DNA from 3 places in the Phyllobacterium sp. 1468 genome. Region 1 is predicted to be linked to each of the others. Evidence: riboswitches for the same ligand, from Rfam matches in the RefSeq annotation. Region 1 holds a riboswitch; each other region holds the start of a gene.

Region 1 (5,174 bases):
CGATGGTCAGGTCGAAATGCATCGACATGTCAGCATAGTCGAAATCGACCGCATCAAGGCGGATGGCCGCACCATCTTTCGTCCGGGCGCGCTTAGCCAATGTTTGCGACCTCTCTCTTTGCCAGAGTGCCTGCACCTCTGTCAGCCGCGATCATCAGGAGCAAACACAGTACACCGAGGATCAATGCCAGGCCTGCCGCATCTTGTGTACGATAGCTCCCCATGCGTTGCAGCAGCAAATAGGGCAGGGTTTGAATGGAATTGTTGCCGAAGAGAGCGATCGTACCAAGGTCGCCGAGCGACAGGGCCATCGCAAACGCGAAAGCGACGCTCAATGGCCGCTTCAGTACCGGCCAGTCGATGAGACGAAGCCGGTTCCATCCGGCAATGCCCAATTGCGCGCACAGCCTGTTGTGGCGGCTGGCAGCTGTATCCCATGTCGGGCGCAATATGCGAAACGCAAAAGGGACGGCCATCGCAGCGTTGACGCCCACGACCATAAAGGGTGCGAGACTGAATGGATCGACAAAATGGCGTGACAAGATAAACCAGCCGGAGCCGATGACGATCGGTGGTATGACTATGATGAGACTTGCGCCACGATCGACCGCGCGCTCAAACAGTTTTGGCGAGGCGTAGCCACGCCGGCTTGCAAGATACTCGCGCGCCACCACCAACGCCAGTGAAATGGCCAGCGCCAGCGCAGCCGCACTTGCTCCGAGCACGATGCTGGTCAGGATAGCGCGCCAAACGATCCACTCACCCAGCAGCCGGCCAAGATCGGCCGCCAGCCCCGAAACGACTGTTCCGGCTATCGGCAGCGCGACGAAAAATAGACCGAGGATTATCGTGGCGGCGTTCAGAAGGCATGTCCTTAACGTTGGCTGGTCAAAACGGCGTGTCGTCGTGCGTAGGCTGAACCCTTCCTCGGTGGGGCGCCCGCTTAGGCTCAGAATAGACAGAACCGCAATCGTCAGGCACAATTGCACAAGCGTCAGCGAAACCGCGCGGGCAATATCGAAATCGAAATGTAGCGATTGATAGATCGCAACCTCAAGCGTCGTCGCACGCGGTCCGCCGCCGAGCGTCAGGACGACGGTGAACGATGTAATGCAAAGCATGAAGATCAGCCCCGCGATTCCGGAAATGTTGCGCAGGATCACTGGCCACTCGATCAACCGAAACCGCGCCCATTCTCCCATACCGAGTTGGGATGTGAGTTTCCAATAGTCTTCCGGAATAGAGTCCATGCTCGAGAGCAGCAGTCGTGTTGCCAGAGGAAGGTTGAAAAACACATGCGCAATGAGGATGCCGGTGAGACCGTAAATATTGGGAATGGTTTCTAACCCCAGCCAGTTGAACAGTGCAGCAAGCAGGCCATTGCGCCCATAGATACTGGTGACACCGAGTACGGCGACAAGGGCTGGCAGCGCGAGCGGCAAAGCAAAGAGCCGCAAGATCATTGCACGTCCCGGGAAGTCAGGATGCGTATACAAGGCGCGGGCAAGTGGTATGGCAAACCCCACCGAAAGCAGTGTAGAGAGCAGCGCTTGCAGCAATGTGAAGCGAGCAATGCGCCACAGATAGCCGTCGAAGGCGGCAAAGCCTTCCGTGCCGCCACGCAGCGCTTCAACTGCGAGGCTCAAGCCTGCACCGCCCGCAAGCACCGTAAGGAAGGCGAGGGCGAGAGCCCCGGCCAATGGCTTCAAGGATATCAATTTGTCACAGGCTCATGGCCGACAGCCATTCATCGATCCAGGCTTTGCGATTCCGGGCCACTTCCTCCGGTGGAAAGATCAATGTTTTCGCCGGTTTGACCAAGGCATCAAAGGCAGGATCGAGCGGTCCGCTTGTCCCCGCGGCCGGAAACATCCAGTTGCTTTCTGGAATGGTATCCTGGAAAGCCGTTCCGGTCATGAAAGTCAGGAACTGCGCCGAAAGCGGGTTCTTTGCGCCGTTCACAGTTTGCGCGGCCACTTCGACCTGCAGATAATGGCCCTCTTCGAACGCAGCGGCCTTGTAACGCTCGGTCTTTTCGGCAATCACGTGATAAGCAGGCGACGTCGTATAGGAAAGGACCATCGGTGCTTCCCCTTTGGTGAACAGACCATAGGCTTCCGACCAGCCCGGCGTCACGGTCAACACGCGATCCTTCAGTTTGGCCCAGGCTTCGCCGGCCTTATCGCCGTAGACGGACTTCACCCAGAGCAGGAGGCCGAGGCCGGGTGTCGACGTCCGCGGATCTTCGATGACGATTTTCTGGTTCGGATCGCCCTCGACCAGTTGCTTGAGACTGGTGGGTGGGTTCTTGAGTTTTTCCGTATCATAGATCACGGCAAAATAACCGTAGTCGTAAGGAACGAAAGTATCGTCCTTATAGCCGCCCGGAATGTTGATCGAACTTGTGTCGATCCCGTGTGGGGCGAACAGGCCGGTTTCCTTCGCCTCATAGGTCAGATTTGTGTCGAGGCCAAGCACGACATCGGCTTTGGTTGAAGCACCTTCAAGTCTCAGACGGTTGAGCAGAGCGACGCCATCCGTAACCGCGACGAAGTCCACAGTGCAATTGCATTGCTTTTGGAAGGCTTCCTTGACTTTCGGCCCTGGACCCCATTCGGCCGTGAAGCTCTCATAGGTATAGACCGTCAGTTTGCTCTCAGCTTTCGCCGGTCCGGCAAGGGCAAGGGCGAAAATGCCCGCGAGAGTTGCAGATTTCAAAATAGTCTCGAATGGCCGCATCGGCGCCTCCTAGAGTTGAAGATCAAAAGGATTGGTGCGCCGGCTTTTTTGCCGCGTCTAATCCCTCCGCCGGTACAAACCGGATCAGGTTCCGCGGGTTGGCAGGATTTCTCCTTGAGCCTCTCAGCCGATTCTTGCGAATTGGCACCCCGTTAGAGCACTGCAAAGATTAGAGATAAAGCTGTTGCCGTGCAAGCAATATGCCTTAGCTTCGGGTGTGCTTGCCCCGTTGCCACGCCCGCTTTCGCGTCTGGCCATTGTTTGCATTGCGGGAAGACGGGCGGTCGTCGAAGCGCGTCTTTGTAGTTGGTAATGCGATCCGAAGACCGCCCGCTAACGTTGTCCCCCTGCCGGCCAGCTTCTGCTTCTTCCGCGGGGCGAGTGGATGAACCCTGGAGTCCGGGCCCATCGTCGCCGTCGGTGCAGTGTCCGCACGATTGGCGTTTGGCGTCAACAATGGAGGCAATATCTGCCTAGAATGCGCAGATTGACCTCCGAAGACGAACAGGTCGGCCAGCGCTTGGGTCCGTTTCCCGCGCGCTGACACGCCGTCCTTCCCCACTTTCGAACGGCTCCGGAAGCAGCTCCCCATGGAAAGGACCGGAACAGGATAGCTCAGGTTTTATGGGCGTGGATAAATGGCCACGATTATTCTTGCCAGAGGCTGCCGATTTTGCCGATGGCAATGCTGCTGAACTTGTCGAACCACGCACAGCAGCATTGCCATTCGGACACGACTAATAGCCAACCAACCCATGCGGCGCACAGACACATCTATCCCGCTGTCCTCACGCATGCTATGGGCGATCCATGAGCAAATTCGTTATACTTCTTGGTGGAGCCGTCCATGTTACGGACCGTCTCCTGCGCCTTGTCGCCGGGGCGCACGTGCTCGCTGCCGATGGAGGAATCGCGCATGCAGCCCCGCTAGGGCTCGAACCGGAACTTTGGCTTGGCGATTTCGACTCGACTTCACCGGAGCTCGCAGCACAGTATGCCAAAGTTCCGCGGATGGAATTTCCGTCCGAGAAGGACATGACTGACGGCGAACTCGCCTTGAACGAAGCCTACCGGCGGGGTGCGACTGAAGTGATCCTCTGCGGGGCTTTTGGCGGCGAGCGCACCGATCATGCACTGCTGCATTTGACCATGGCGACGCGGTATGCAGCCGAAGGTAGGAAGCTTGTTCTCTCGAGCGGTTACGAAGAGGCGCATCCCCTGGTTGCAGGTGCTTACGACTTCGATTTTGTCGACGGAACCCTTTTTAGCATTGTTGCATTTTCGCAATTGAGCGGACTTTTCATCCGTGGCGCGCGCTGGCCGCTTGAAAATGTGGAACTTTTTTTCGGTTCATCGCTTACAGTGTCGAATGCCGTGCGTGGGAACCTCCACGTGTCACTTCATTCGGGTAAAGCGATTCTGATTGCTGCGCCGCAAATTGCCTGACGCTTGTCAAATAAAAGCGGAAAGTGTAATTGTCGGCAGGCAGCATTGGGGACGCAAGCTGATGAGTTTGGTATTAAAACGGAGAGGTCTTCCATGTTGAAAAGTTTATCCACGATTGCAGTCGCAGGGCTTTTGGCGCTTTCAGTTGCTGGTTGCACGACCAGTGATCAGCGCGTTGCCGGTTATGGTCTTGGCGGTGCAGCAATAGGCGCATTGGCAGGTGGTGCAATAAATGGTGGAAAAGGAGCTCTCGCAGGTGCTGCGATCGGTGGTGCCGGTGGCGCTCTGGTAGGTGCTGCGACGAATAACAACAATGGCAGCCGCTATTGCACTTACGAAAATCGCTATGGCGAACGCTATCGCGCTCCTTGCCGCCGCTATTAATTTTGCATTAAGCTGGAAAAAAGACAGGCCGGGAAATTCCGGCCTGTTTGTTTTCGAGATCACCATTCGTCGGCCAACGCTCAGCGATCTTTCTTCTGCCGCATTATCTACGCAGAGTCTGGTTCGTTTCGATGTGAGAGGATTTTAAGATGACACTTCGTTTAACTGCAATTGCGGTTTCGGCACTTCTGGCTTTGTCTGTAGCCGGTTGCGCGACGAGTGAGCAAAATCAACGCGCCGGGACGGGCGCTTTGATCGGCGGTGGCGTTGGTGCGCTGGCTGGCCAGGCTCTTGGACATGATACGAAGAGCACCGTCGTTGGTGCAGCAGGCGGCGCACTTCTTGGTGCAGCCATCGGAACCGCAACTACCCCGCGAGGACAAAGCGGCAACTACTGCCGTTACCAGCGGCGTGACGGATCCATCTACGAGGCCCCCTGCGAAGGCAATGGCGGTGGCGGTTACTAATCTCACCGCTCGACCAGAGCTTTTGTGTAGGTACAACAGGCCGGAAATTCCGGCCTGTTTTGCATCATGGCATTTGACAGCGGCAATAATCTCGCCGACAAGCACGGCAATCTTCGATCGTGGCTCCATTTTCCAGAA
Region 2 (5,174 bases), on a different contig from region 1:
CTTGAGGGACATCAGCTCAGGATCGTTCTCCGGATCCTGAGTGAAGCGGTGGTGGGCCAGGTGAAAGTAGCGAAACCAGTCCGAGGGCAGGACAAGCAGGACGCTACAGACGCGGGCAACCCAGTCGTTCAACCACTGCGTCCTGAATGGCGTGCGGTGGATTGACTCGTGTATGAGGGTAAACAGGAACACGATCAGAATCCCTTGCAGGATCATCAAGAGCGGCCAAAGGGGTATCCGCACGGCGATCAACCATCCGAGCAGAATGATCGAGCCCCAATGGAGGGCGAGTTGAAGGAGGCCAGCACGGTCCGATTTGGTGGTCAGACGATTGCGCTCCTCCGACGTCAATGATGCAATGACAGTCCGGTGATCCATTTGGCAATGATAAGCGAACGGAGCACTTATTTATATAACTTCTCGAACGTCTAGATATGAAATTTGACTCTACGGTATGTGGCAAATAGTGTGACGCCGAATCGACTGTTATTGACGTTCGTTGCTGATGTTGCGCGCCGTTACGGGCAGAAAATAATTCAAAATCAAAGCGCTGTGATATTAAAATAATCGTAGTGCTCAATCAGCGGGTCTAAGGCTTGATCTGCAAACCACGCTACCATCCTTTGAAAACGGGGCCGCATCGGCCCTTTTTCATGCACGCAAGGCAGGCATTAAGTTGCCAGCACATCATTAGAGGAGATTTCCATGAGCATTCGCCGTATTGAAGTTGGTCCACGCATGAGCCAGGTCGTAATCCACGGCAACACGGTCTATCTCGCTGGCCAGGTCGGCAGCCCAGGCAAGAGCGTGACGGAGCAGACCAAGGATGTCCTGGCTTCGATTGACCGCTTGCTCAAGGAAGCCGGCACCGACAAATCCAAGCTGTTGCAAGCCATCATCTGGCTCGATGACATGAAGGATTTCGGCGAGATGAATGCGGCGTGGGATGCGTGGGTCGATCCGGCAAACACACCGGCACGCGCAACGGGCGAAGCCAAGCTTGCAACGCCAGAATACAAGGTCGAGATCATTATCACTGCCGCGATCTAGAGCTGTCGATGTTCATGCTCTGACAACCTGCAATTGGCGGCTTTCTCCACTCCGGTGTTCGAAAACCGCCATTTTCGGCGCTTCATGGCAGGAATCTTGAAAGCCCTTGGAATCTATTTTGGTTGGGTTCTGGATAGTCAGCCTGAAGCCGACTGAAATAGACACGGCACAAAAATTATCCCTGCCTAGTGACCAGAATAGTTGGCGTCGTAGCAGGAATACTCAAGTAAATTGCTTGAGCGCACTGGATTTTTGGCGCGGAAATGCATAAAGTCCGCGCTTCTCCGGATTGCCGTAGTGGCAATTCTTCAAACGCTTGTCTGATTGTGGCTCATTTCCTTCCGCAAGGCGAGACAAGCATGGGTAAGGAAAACGATTGCAAGTTCTCGTCCGTGATAACAATGTTGAACAGGCCCTTCGGGTCCTGAAGAAGAAGATGCAGCGGGAAGGTCTCTTCCGCGAAATGAAGGCGCGCCAGGCTTTCGAAAAGCCATCCGAGCGTCGTGTCCGTGAAAAAGCAGAAGCCGTTAGCCGTGCCCGCAAGGCTGCACGCAAGCAGGCTCAGCGCGAAGGCCTGTTGCCAGGTCCGAAGAAAAAGGAACGCGTTGCCCGCCCAGCCGGCAACAATGGCAGCGATTACAACAACCGTTAATTTTTGTGACCGGTCATCCGGTTATAATTAGACGCGACAGAACCCGCATGGTCCAGACCGTAGCGGGTTTTCGTTTGTCTGGAGATGGACCTGCTTGACAACTGCGTCAACAGCGGGTCACATAAACACATTCACCAGGGGAGTCCCGACAAGGGGCTGAGATACTGCTGGCTTTGCAGCGCAGTGACCCGTTGAACCTGATCCAGTTCATACTGGCGTAGGGACGGTGCAAAAGTCTTCGCGTGGAGTGTCTTGGCACTCGGTCTCTATTCAGACTCGCGAACTCCTTTCATCCTTCCGGCACAGAACTGGGTTTCCACGCACTTGCTGCGCCGTGCGTCCACTTGAATGGACGCATAAGGGGCGCAGCAACACTTTTAATGGCTCGTGATCCTTATCCGAAAAGGAAGCGCTTTTTGGGGTCATGAGCGGGCAAAGGAACCTGATGATGACCGTTTTTAATCCAACTATTTCAAACACGCCGAGCGTTTCGACAGGTCCACTGCCTGCGTCGAGCAAGATTTACAAAACCGGGCGTTTCCATCCTGACATCCGCGTGCCCATGCGCGAAATCGCCGTTCACCCGACTGCCGGTGAGCCCAACGTTGCGGTTTATGATTCCTCAGGTCCGTATAGCGATCCGACGGCAGTTATCGATATCGCCAAAGGCATCCCGCGCGTTCGCGAACGCTGGCTCGCCGCGCAGAATGATGTCCATCGCTATGAAGGGCGCAGCGTTATCCCGGCGGATAATGGCTTCGCCACGGGCGAACGGCTGACGCCGGAATTTCCCATCCGCCACAATCCATTGAAGGCCAAAGACGGCAAGGCCGTTACCCAGCTTGCTTATGCACGGGCAGGTATCGTCACGCGAGAAATGGAATATGTCGCGATTCGCGAAAATCTGGGCCGGGAGAATGCAAGGAATGGTGGGGTGCGCGACGGCGAATCGTTCGGTGCATCAATCCCCGATCACGTGACACCGGACTTCGTCCGCGAAGAGATAGCGCGGGGCCGCGCGATCATTCCTGCCAATATCAATCATCCCGAGCTTGAGCCGATGATCATCGGGCGCAACTTCCTGGTCAAGATCAACGCCAATATCGGCAATTCCGCAGTGACGTCCTCCATGGCCGAGGAAGTGGAAAAGATGGTCTGGGCCGCGCGCTGGGGCGCGGACACGGTGATGGATCTTTCCACCGGGCGCAACATTCACAATATACGCGAGTGGATTATCCGGAATTCACCGGTGCCGATTGGTACGGTGCCGCTCTATCAGGCACTGGAAAAGGTCGATGGCATTGCGGAGAATCTCACATGGGAGGTTTATCGCGACACGCTGATAGAACAGGCGGAGCAGGGTGTGGATTATTTCACGATCCATGCCGGCGTGCGATTGCACTACATTCCGCTGACCGTGAACCGCGTCACGGGCATTGTCTCGCGCGGCGGTTCGATCATGGCCAAGTGGTGCCTGCACCACCATCGCGAAAGCTTCCTCTATGAGCATTTCGAGGAAATCTGCGATATCTGCCGCGCCTATGATGTCAGCTTTTCACTGGGGGATGGTTTGCGGCCCGGCTCAATCGCCGATGCCAATGATGCGGCGCAGTTTGCCGAACTCGAAACGCTTGGCGAACTCACGCAGATTGCGTGGGCAAAGGATTGCCAGGTGATGATCGAGGGCCCCGGTCACGTGCCGATGCACAAGATCAAGGAAAACATGGACAAGCAGCTCGCAGTTTGCGGCGAGGCTCCGTTCTATACGCTCGGACCGCTGACGACGGATATTGCGCCGGGCTATGATCACATCACGTCCGGCATCGGCGCAGCGATGATCGGCTGGTTCGGGACGGCGATGCTTTGCTATGTGACGCCGAAAGAGCATCTGGGCCTGCCGAACCGCGACGATGTTAAAGTCGGCGTGATCACCTACAAGATTGCCGCTCACGCTGCTGACCTTGCCAAGGGACATCCCGCGGCTCAACTGCGTGATGACGCGTTGTCACGGGCGCGTTTCGAGTTTCGCTGGGAGGACCAGTTCAACCTGTCGCTCGACCCGGAAACGGCGCGTCTCTACCACGATGAAACATTGCCCAAGGAAGCGCATAAGGTGGCGCATTTCTGCTCGATGTGCGGGCCGAAGTTCTGTTCCATGCGCATCTCGCACGACATCCGTGCCGAGGCGCAAAAGGAAGGCATGGCGGCCATGGCGAAGAAATTTCGCGACGGCGGCGACCTATATATGCCGTTGAACACAGGCGCCTGACAGAATGAACGTTCTCGTAAAGGGTGCCGGCGTGGCCGGGTTGTCGGTCGCCCATGAATTGATGTCGCGCGGCGCCCGTGTGACGGTGCTCGATCCGCAACCGGCCAGCCCCGCGGCGGCATCCTGGTTTGCGGGGGGAATGCTAGCACCCTACTGCGAGCGGGAAAGCGCTGAACAGGTGGTTCTTGAGCTCGGGCTTGGTGCCGCAGACTGGTGGGAAGCGGCGCTACCCGGCTCGGTGACCTGCAATGGTACGCTGGTCTTGGCGCCAATCCGCGACGTCAGGGAGCTTGAACGCTTCGGCTCGCGAACATCTGGCTTTGAATGGGCTGACGATGACGCGATTACAACGCTGGAGCCGGACCTTGCCGGGCGCTTCCGCAAGGGATTGTTCTTTGAGGGGGAAGCGCATCTTGACCCCCGACGCGTGTTGATCCGTCTTGCGGCGAAATTGGCGGAAGCTGGGGTAGTATTTGAAACTGATCCGGTGCGAACCGCGACAGCTGGTTTTGATTGGACCGTTCAGTGCACCGGCTATTCCCGCGACGATCAAACCATACGCGGCGTGCGCGGTGAAATGCTGGTCCTGCGGACCGCTGATATCTCCTTGTCACGTCCCGTCAGGCTCGTTCATCCGCGCTTTCCAATCTATGTCGTGCCGAGGGCGGATCATACGTTCATGGTGGGCGCAACAATGCTTGAAAGCGACTCGGTCGGTCCAATCACCGTGCGCTCGATGATGGAATTGCTAAACGCGGCTTATAGCCTGCACCCCGCCTTCGGCGAGGCCGAGATTGTCGAAACCGGGGTGGGCATTCGTCCCGCCTATCCGGACAATCTGCCCCGTGTCGTCCGCGAGGGTAACACCATCAGCATCAACGGGCTTTACCGACACGGTTTCTTGCTTGCCCCGGCGATGGCCATGCTGGTGGCGGACATGGTTTCGAATGAAAGGAGAGCACACTGATGAAACTGTTCGTCAACGGAGAACCGCATGATGTTGTGGCGCAATCGCTCGATGCTCTGCTTGCCGAACTGGAGTTCGAAGGTGAATGGCTGGCGACGGCATTAAACGGGGAACTCGTGCGGTCACTGGAACGTCAAGCTTGCCTTTTGAACGAGGGCGACCGGATCGAAATACTTACTCCACGTCAAGGAGGCTAGGGCCTTCCATGCTTGGATGGAAGCGTTCTGCCGGAGGGA
Region 3 (5,174 bases), 780 kb from region 1:
CCGTCCCCACCAGCATCTCCGGCCACCGCGCAACTCGCTTATGCGAGCGATCAAGTCGTTCTCCCCGCGATGGTCCCCTTGCCGTTCGAGCGGCCCGAAATGATCGACGCCGTCATGCCGGCCACCAGCGGTGGAAGTGGTGCACAGGTCCGCGGCCCCGCCCCACTTTAAGTGTTTCGGCCGCGGCAATCGCCGCCGTCAGATAGTCTTTCGCTTCAGTTACAGCCTCACCTACACTGAGACCTTTGGCCAATCCGGCGGTTATCGCAGCGGCCAGAGTGCAGCCCGTGCCATGGTCATTTTTCGTGATGATGCGCGGGGTTGAAAAGCGCCGCATCGCGGCACCGTCGAACAACAGGTCGGTGCTCATCTCGGATTTCGCATGGCCGCCCTTGACCAGCACCGCCGCGGCGCCAAGCGCCAGCAGTTTCTCTGCCTGCCGGGCCATCGCGGCTTCGTCCTCTGCCATGGACTCACCCGTCAGCAACGCCGCTTCCGGCAGATTGGGCGTCAATATCAAGGCGCGCGGCAGAAGCAGCTGCCGCAATGCTTCAATAGACTCCGGCTGCAACAGGCGGTCGCCTGATGTAGCGACCATAACCGGGTCCAGTACCACCCTGCGGTTCCAATGCTCCAGCGCGCCGGAGATTGCCTCGATCGTTTCGACCACGCCGACCATGCCGATCTTGATCGCCTGCACGTCGATATCCGACAGGACAGCATCGATCTGCGCGCGGACGATGCCAGGCGAGAGGTTCTCTATAGCAGTCACCCCGCGTGTGTTCTGGGCGGTGATCGCCGTCAAAACACTGGTGCCATAAACGCCAAGCGCCGAGAATGTCTTCAAGTCCGCCTGGACGCCTGCGCCTCCGCCGCTGTCCGAACCGGCAATCGTCAATGCAATTGCAGTCATGCCCGTTCCTTCAACGCCTCATCGACCGCCGCCAGCAATGCAGCGGTTGCGCCTTGCGGATCGTCCTGCCGGAAGATAGCCGAAATTACCGCGACGCCATCGGCTCCCGCGGCAATGGCCGGCGGCGTTCGCGCAAGATCGATGCCGGCGATCGCGCCGATCGGCAGGTCGGGCTTTACCTTACGAATGATTGGTGCCAGACGGCTGAATCCTTCAAAGCCGATAGGTTGCAGATTGTGCTTTGCCGGTGTCTCGAACAGGCCGCCAATACAGGCATAGTCGATGTCAGCCTCGATGGCCGCCTGGGCGTCTGCTTCGTCTTTGACCGTCAGGCCGATGATCGCGTCCGGTCCTAGCAGACGACGCACGTCTGCCACGCGCATGTCCTCGCGCCCGACATGCACGCCTTCGACGCCGGCGGCGAGCGCCACGTCGATACGGTCGTTGACGACAAGCGGCACCCCGGTCCCGTTCAAAGCCGCGTGGATCGTTCTCGCCCGCTCGACCATAAGGCGCGTCGGCGAGTTCTTGTCACGATACTGGATGATCGTAGCGCCACCACGCGCAGCGCTAAGCGCAAGCTGGCCCAGGTCCCTGCTCCCGCCGATAGCATCGACATCGACAATGGCGTTCAGCCGGTAATCTACTTTTGGCATAAGTTCTCTCTTTGAGTTGCAATATTCAGTTTAATTCCACAGCGATGTCTTCGATCTTTGGGACGCTCTTGATCAGCCCCGCATCGTGCATGAAGCCGCCGAACCGTTCGTAGCGGCGCCGATCCAGCGCAGCCGGCCGCTTGGCAAAGCGCGGCAGCGTGTCGATCCAGGCCTGCTTGTTCAATGGATTGTCCAGGTCCGGATAGGCCTGGATAAAAAGCTGCCAGGATTCGTCCGGGTGGTTGGTCAGAAAGATCGCGCCCTTCTCCACGGCAGCGAGAAAGCGCTGTAACCGGTCGTCCTTCAGCAAGTCCGGGTGCGTAACGAAAATAAGCTCGTCATAGGGAGGCACGCCATGTTCTTCCGGGAAGAAGGCGAGCCCCTTGTGCCCTTCCTGCGCCATCTGCGTCAGCTCGAAATTGCGATAGGCACTGACGGTCGCGTCGACCTGCCTAGAAATCAGCGCGGTGGAGAGGGCAAAGTTGACATTGATCAACTCGACATCCCTGGTCGACAGGCCTTCCTCCTTCAGCATGGCGCCCAGCATGGTATCTTCGAAGCCTGCGACCGAGAAGCCAACCTTCTTGCCTTTCAAATCCTTCAGGCTCTTGATTGGCCCATCCGCCAGCGTCATGACCGTATTGAGGGGTGTTTCGACCAGCGTGCCGAACCGAACCAGCGGCAGGCCTTCATCATGGTCAAGAAAAAGTGTGGGCTGATAATGGATGGCGATGTCCGCCTGCTTTGCCGCAACGAGGCGCGGCGGTGCTGCCGGATCGGCCGGCGGGATCAGCTCGACATCCAGACCGGCTTCCGCGAAGTAGCCCTTCTCTTTGGCGATGACCAGCAGCGCATGGTCGGGATTGACGAACCATTCCAGAAGAATCGTCAGCTTGTCGGCCGCGATGGCCGGGCCGGAAATGCCGATCGCAGAAATGGCGAGACAGATCATGAAGATCAGGGGATGAATGCGAAACATCGAAGGTCCTTTTACATGCTGTGAATGGGGAATTGTCATGCCTCACGCGCCCATGGCGTCAGCCGTTTTGCCAGCGCATCCACAAGGAAGCGCAGGGCGATAGTCAGCGTGGCGAGAATGATGAGGGCAGCAAACAGCGTATCCGTCTGCATGCGTGCATTGGCCTGAAGCATGACGAAGCCGAGACCGCGCGACGAGCCGACCCATTCGCCGATGACAGCGCCGATCGGGGCAAAAACCGCCGCGACGCGCAAGCCGGAACCCAGTGCGGGCAAGGCGCTCGGCACACGTACAAGGAACAGTGTCGCGAGGGGAGATGCCTGTGTCAGCGCTGCCGCGTCGAGCAGATCCTGATTGGTACGCTGCAGACCGTCAGCAAAGGCCGAGGCGACTGGAAAGAAGATGATGAGGCTTGCCATGACGACCTTGGAGGCAAGGCCGAACCCGAACCACAGCACCAGCAGCGGCGCGATCGCGAAAACTGGCAGGGCCTGCAGCACGAGCATCAGAGGCCAGACGATCTGCCGGAAACCGGGCAGGGCACTGACGAGGAGCGCGGTAAGGATGCCTGCCAGCGCCCCGAACATCAGCCCGAGGACGATTTCCATCAGGGTGATGACAGCGTTGGCCAGCAGATAGTTCTGCTCGTCGGCCAGCGTAGCAATAACCGTCAATGGTCCCGGCAGGATGAAACGCGGAGGCACCATCACCCAGACGATTACTTGCCAGCAAAGGACCACCGCCAGCAAAGCTGCGGTTATCTGTAAAACCAGGCGCATGGCGCTGTTCACGCCACTACCGTTTCTGCCGGAGCGTATTTAAGGGAACGGGCACGGTCTGGACTCCATCATGATCGGAGATCCGGATATGTGCGAAGACAAGACTTGAGATGTGCGAAGAAAGCTCAATTCCCGTTCCTACGCCGGCATAACCCGGATCAGGTTCAAGGGTCCAGCTCGACGCTATCTCAGCACTGTACAGTGCCCCCCTCGGAATGAAATCATGATGGAGCGGCGCAAGGACAAAGTCAATTGCGCCGCTGTGGTTGTTTACGAACCTAGTTTGTCAGACGGACGTTCTCGCCATCCACGGATTTACAGGCGGCCTCAACCTGGTAGAAAAAGTCCTGCTGTGCAAAGCCACCACCATCTTCCCAGGCGTGATCTTGCTTGCCACCGCAGTTGAACAACGAGTCCAGTGGAGGCGTGGAACCCTTCTTTAGCTGCACGCCCTCGACGAACAGATAATCTACCGTATTTGGATCGTCGGTTCGCAACGTCAGGTTATAACTGCTGGAGGAAGCGCTCGGTACGCAAAGAGTATGATTGGAGTCCGCAGGATCGGCTGTGTACTTGTATCCAATGTCGCAACCATCGTTTTTGACTTCCATCTTGAGATACAACTTGTCGTAATCTCCAAGATTAATGGTCGTATTGTCTGGCGGCACCTGGGTTTTGACACCCGTACCACGACCATTCGCGCTGTTGGGTCCACTTCTGTAGGCACTAGTGTAGGTTATGGTTCCCACCACGGTTTCCTGGCCGTTCTTCACGACCACAATGGAAACCTTCTTGAAGTACCAGCCGTACATGTCACCGGGAATAAATTTCGCCGTTGTCGGTTTCAATGGCGCCAAAGCCGTTGCATTCACACCGATCGCCACCTTGTCCTGCTTCAGCAGATGCATGAACACTGTGTTTGTTCCGCCGCTGATTGCGACGTTGACCTTTTGATCGGCCGCAGTGAATTTGATGGTAACCTTGTCCGCTTCCGCACCGAGATTGGCCTTGAGGTAGGCTTTTGCACGCGCTTCTGCCGCCGCAGAATTCGACCCGGTGAAAACCGAAGCGCCGGCCAATGCTGCTGAGTCAGCGGCGTTCTGCAATTTGGACCGCTCATTGCTCGCGAGGCTGTAATCCACGGCCAGCCCGGTCATCCCCATGATGGGTATCAGCAGCAATCCGAAGGTTAGCGCTGTTGCCCCGCTGCGGTCTTTCAGGAAATCTCGAATTTTTTTCATTGGCCCACTCCGTCGTTACATGGACCTTTGAATCTGCGGCGTAAATTCGTGCTTAGGAAATTCGTTCACATTTTCACGATCATGCTGGGGCAGCACGATTTGTGTAAAATGATTGTCGGAATGGTAAAAAACCAATGAAGATTGTTAGAGCCCAGGCTGGATATCCGGCCGGACGAAACCTTGACTCGCGACGAGAAGATTGCGTGTGTAGTCCTGCGTGACCTTGCGTTTGGCAAGTTCTGATGCCGTCAGCCGCTCCACTTCGGCACCATTCTGCATGACCATCAGCCGGTCGCACATATGGGTGACCACGGCCAGATCATGGCTTACCATGAGGAAAGTCAGTTTGCGGTCGCGCCTGATCTGCTCGAGCAAGTTCAATACCTCAGCCTGAACCGAGGCATCGAGCGCCGAGGTGGGCTCATCGAGCAGCAGGATCGACGGTTCGAGGATAAGCGCCCGGGCGATGGCGACGCGCTGACGTTGACCGCCCGATAGCTGGTGGGAATAGCGGAAACGGAAGCTCGATCCCAATCCCACTTCATCGAGTGCGCGCAAGATGCGCTTTTCGATATCACCGAAACCATGAATCACCAGCGGTTCCAA

The links. A riboswitch is a leader RNA that binds a small molecule or an ion and turns the genes downstream of it on or off. The one in region 1 is predicted to bind thiamine pyrophosphate.
Region 2: another riboswitch for thiamine pyrophosphate. It lies ahead of thiC (phosphomethylpyrimidine synthase ThiC); the one in region 1 lies ahead of thiB (thiamine ABC transporter substrate binding subunit).
Region 3: another riboswitch for thiamine pyrophosphate. It lies ahead of J2X72_RS04950 (ABC transporter permease); the one in region 1 lies ahead of thiB (thiamine ABC transporter substrate binding subunit).

The regions. Positions count from the first base shown of each region.
Region 1 covers NZ_JAVDSX010000001.1:262,192-267,365, reverse strand. Annotated here, with positions in the region: gene J2X72_RS01375 (ATP-binding cassette domain-containing protein) at 1-28, opposite strand, end outside; gene thiP (thiamine/thiamine pyrophosphate ABC transporter permease) at 93-1,718, opposite strand; gene thiB (thiamine ABC transporter substrate binding subunit) at 1,723-2,739, opposite strand; TPP riboswitch at 2,784-2,901, opposite strand; gene J2X72_RS01360 (thiamine diphosphokinase) at 3,550-4,185, shown strand; gene J2X72_RS01355 (hypothetical protein) at 4,279-4,569, shown strand; gene J2X72_RS01350 (YMGG-like glycine zipper-containing protein) at 4,719-5,036, shown strand.
Region 2 covers NZ_JAVDSX010000002.1:587,775-592,948, reverse strand. Annotated here, with positions in the region: gene J2X72_RS08290 (fatty acid desaturase family protein) at 1-378, opposite strand, end outside; gene J2X72_RS08285 (RidA family protein) at 706-1,050, shown strand; gene rpsU (30S ribosomal protein S21) at 1,427-1,702, shown strand; TPP riboswitch at 1,829-1,944, shown strand; gene thiC (phosphomethylpyrimidine synthase ThiC) at 2,151-3,971, shown strand; gene thiO (glycine oxidase ThiO) at 3,976-4,938, shown strand; gene thiS (sulfur carrier protein ThiS) at 4,938-5,135, shown strand.
Region 3 covers NZ_JAVDSX010000001.1:1,038,852-1,044,025, reverse strand. Annotated here, with positions in the region: gene J2X72_RS25045 (transglycosylase SLT domain-containing protein) at 1-171, shown strand, start outside; gene thiD (bifunctional hydroxymethylpyrimidine kinase/phosphomethylpyrimidine kinase) at 113-913, opposite strand; gene thiE (thiamine phosphate synthase) at 910-1,569, opposite strand; gene J2X72_RS04955 (ABC transporter substrate-binding protein) at 1,595-2,521, opposite strand; gene J2X72_RS04950 (ABC transporter permease) at 2,584-3,327, opposite strand; TPP riboswitch at 3,446-3,548, opposite strand; gene J2X72_RS04945 (TadE/TadG family type IV pilus assembly protein) at 3,606-4,568, opposite strand; gene J2X72_RS04940 (ABC transporter ATP-binding protein) at 4,713-5,174, opposite strand, start outside.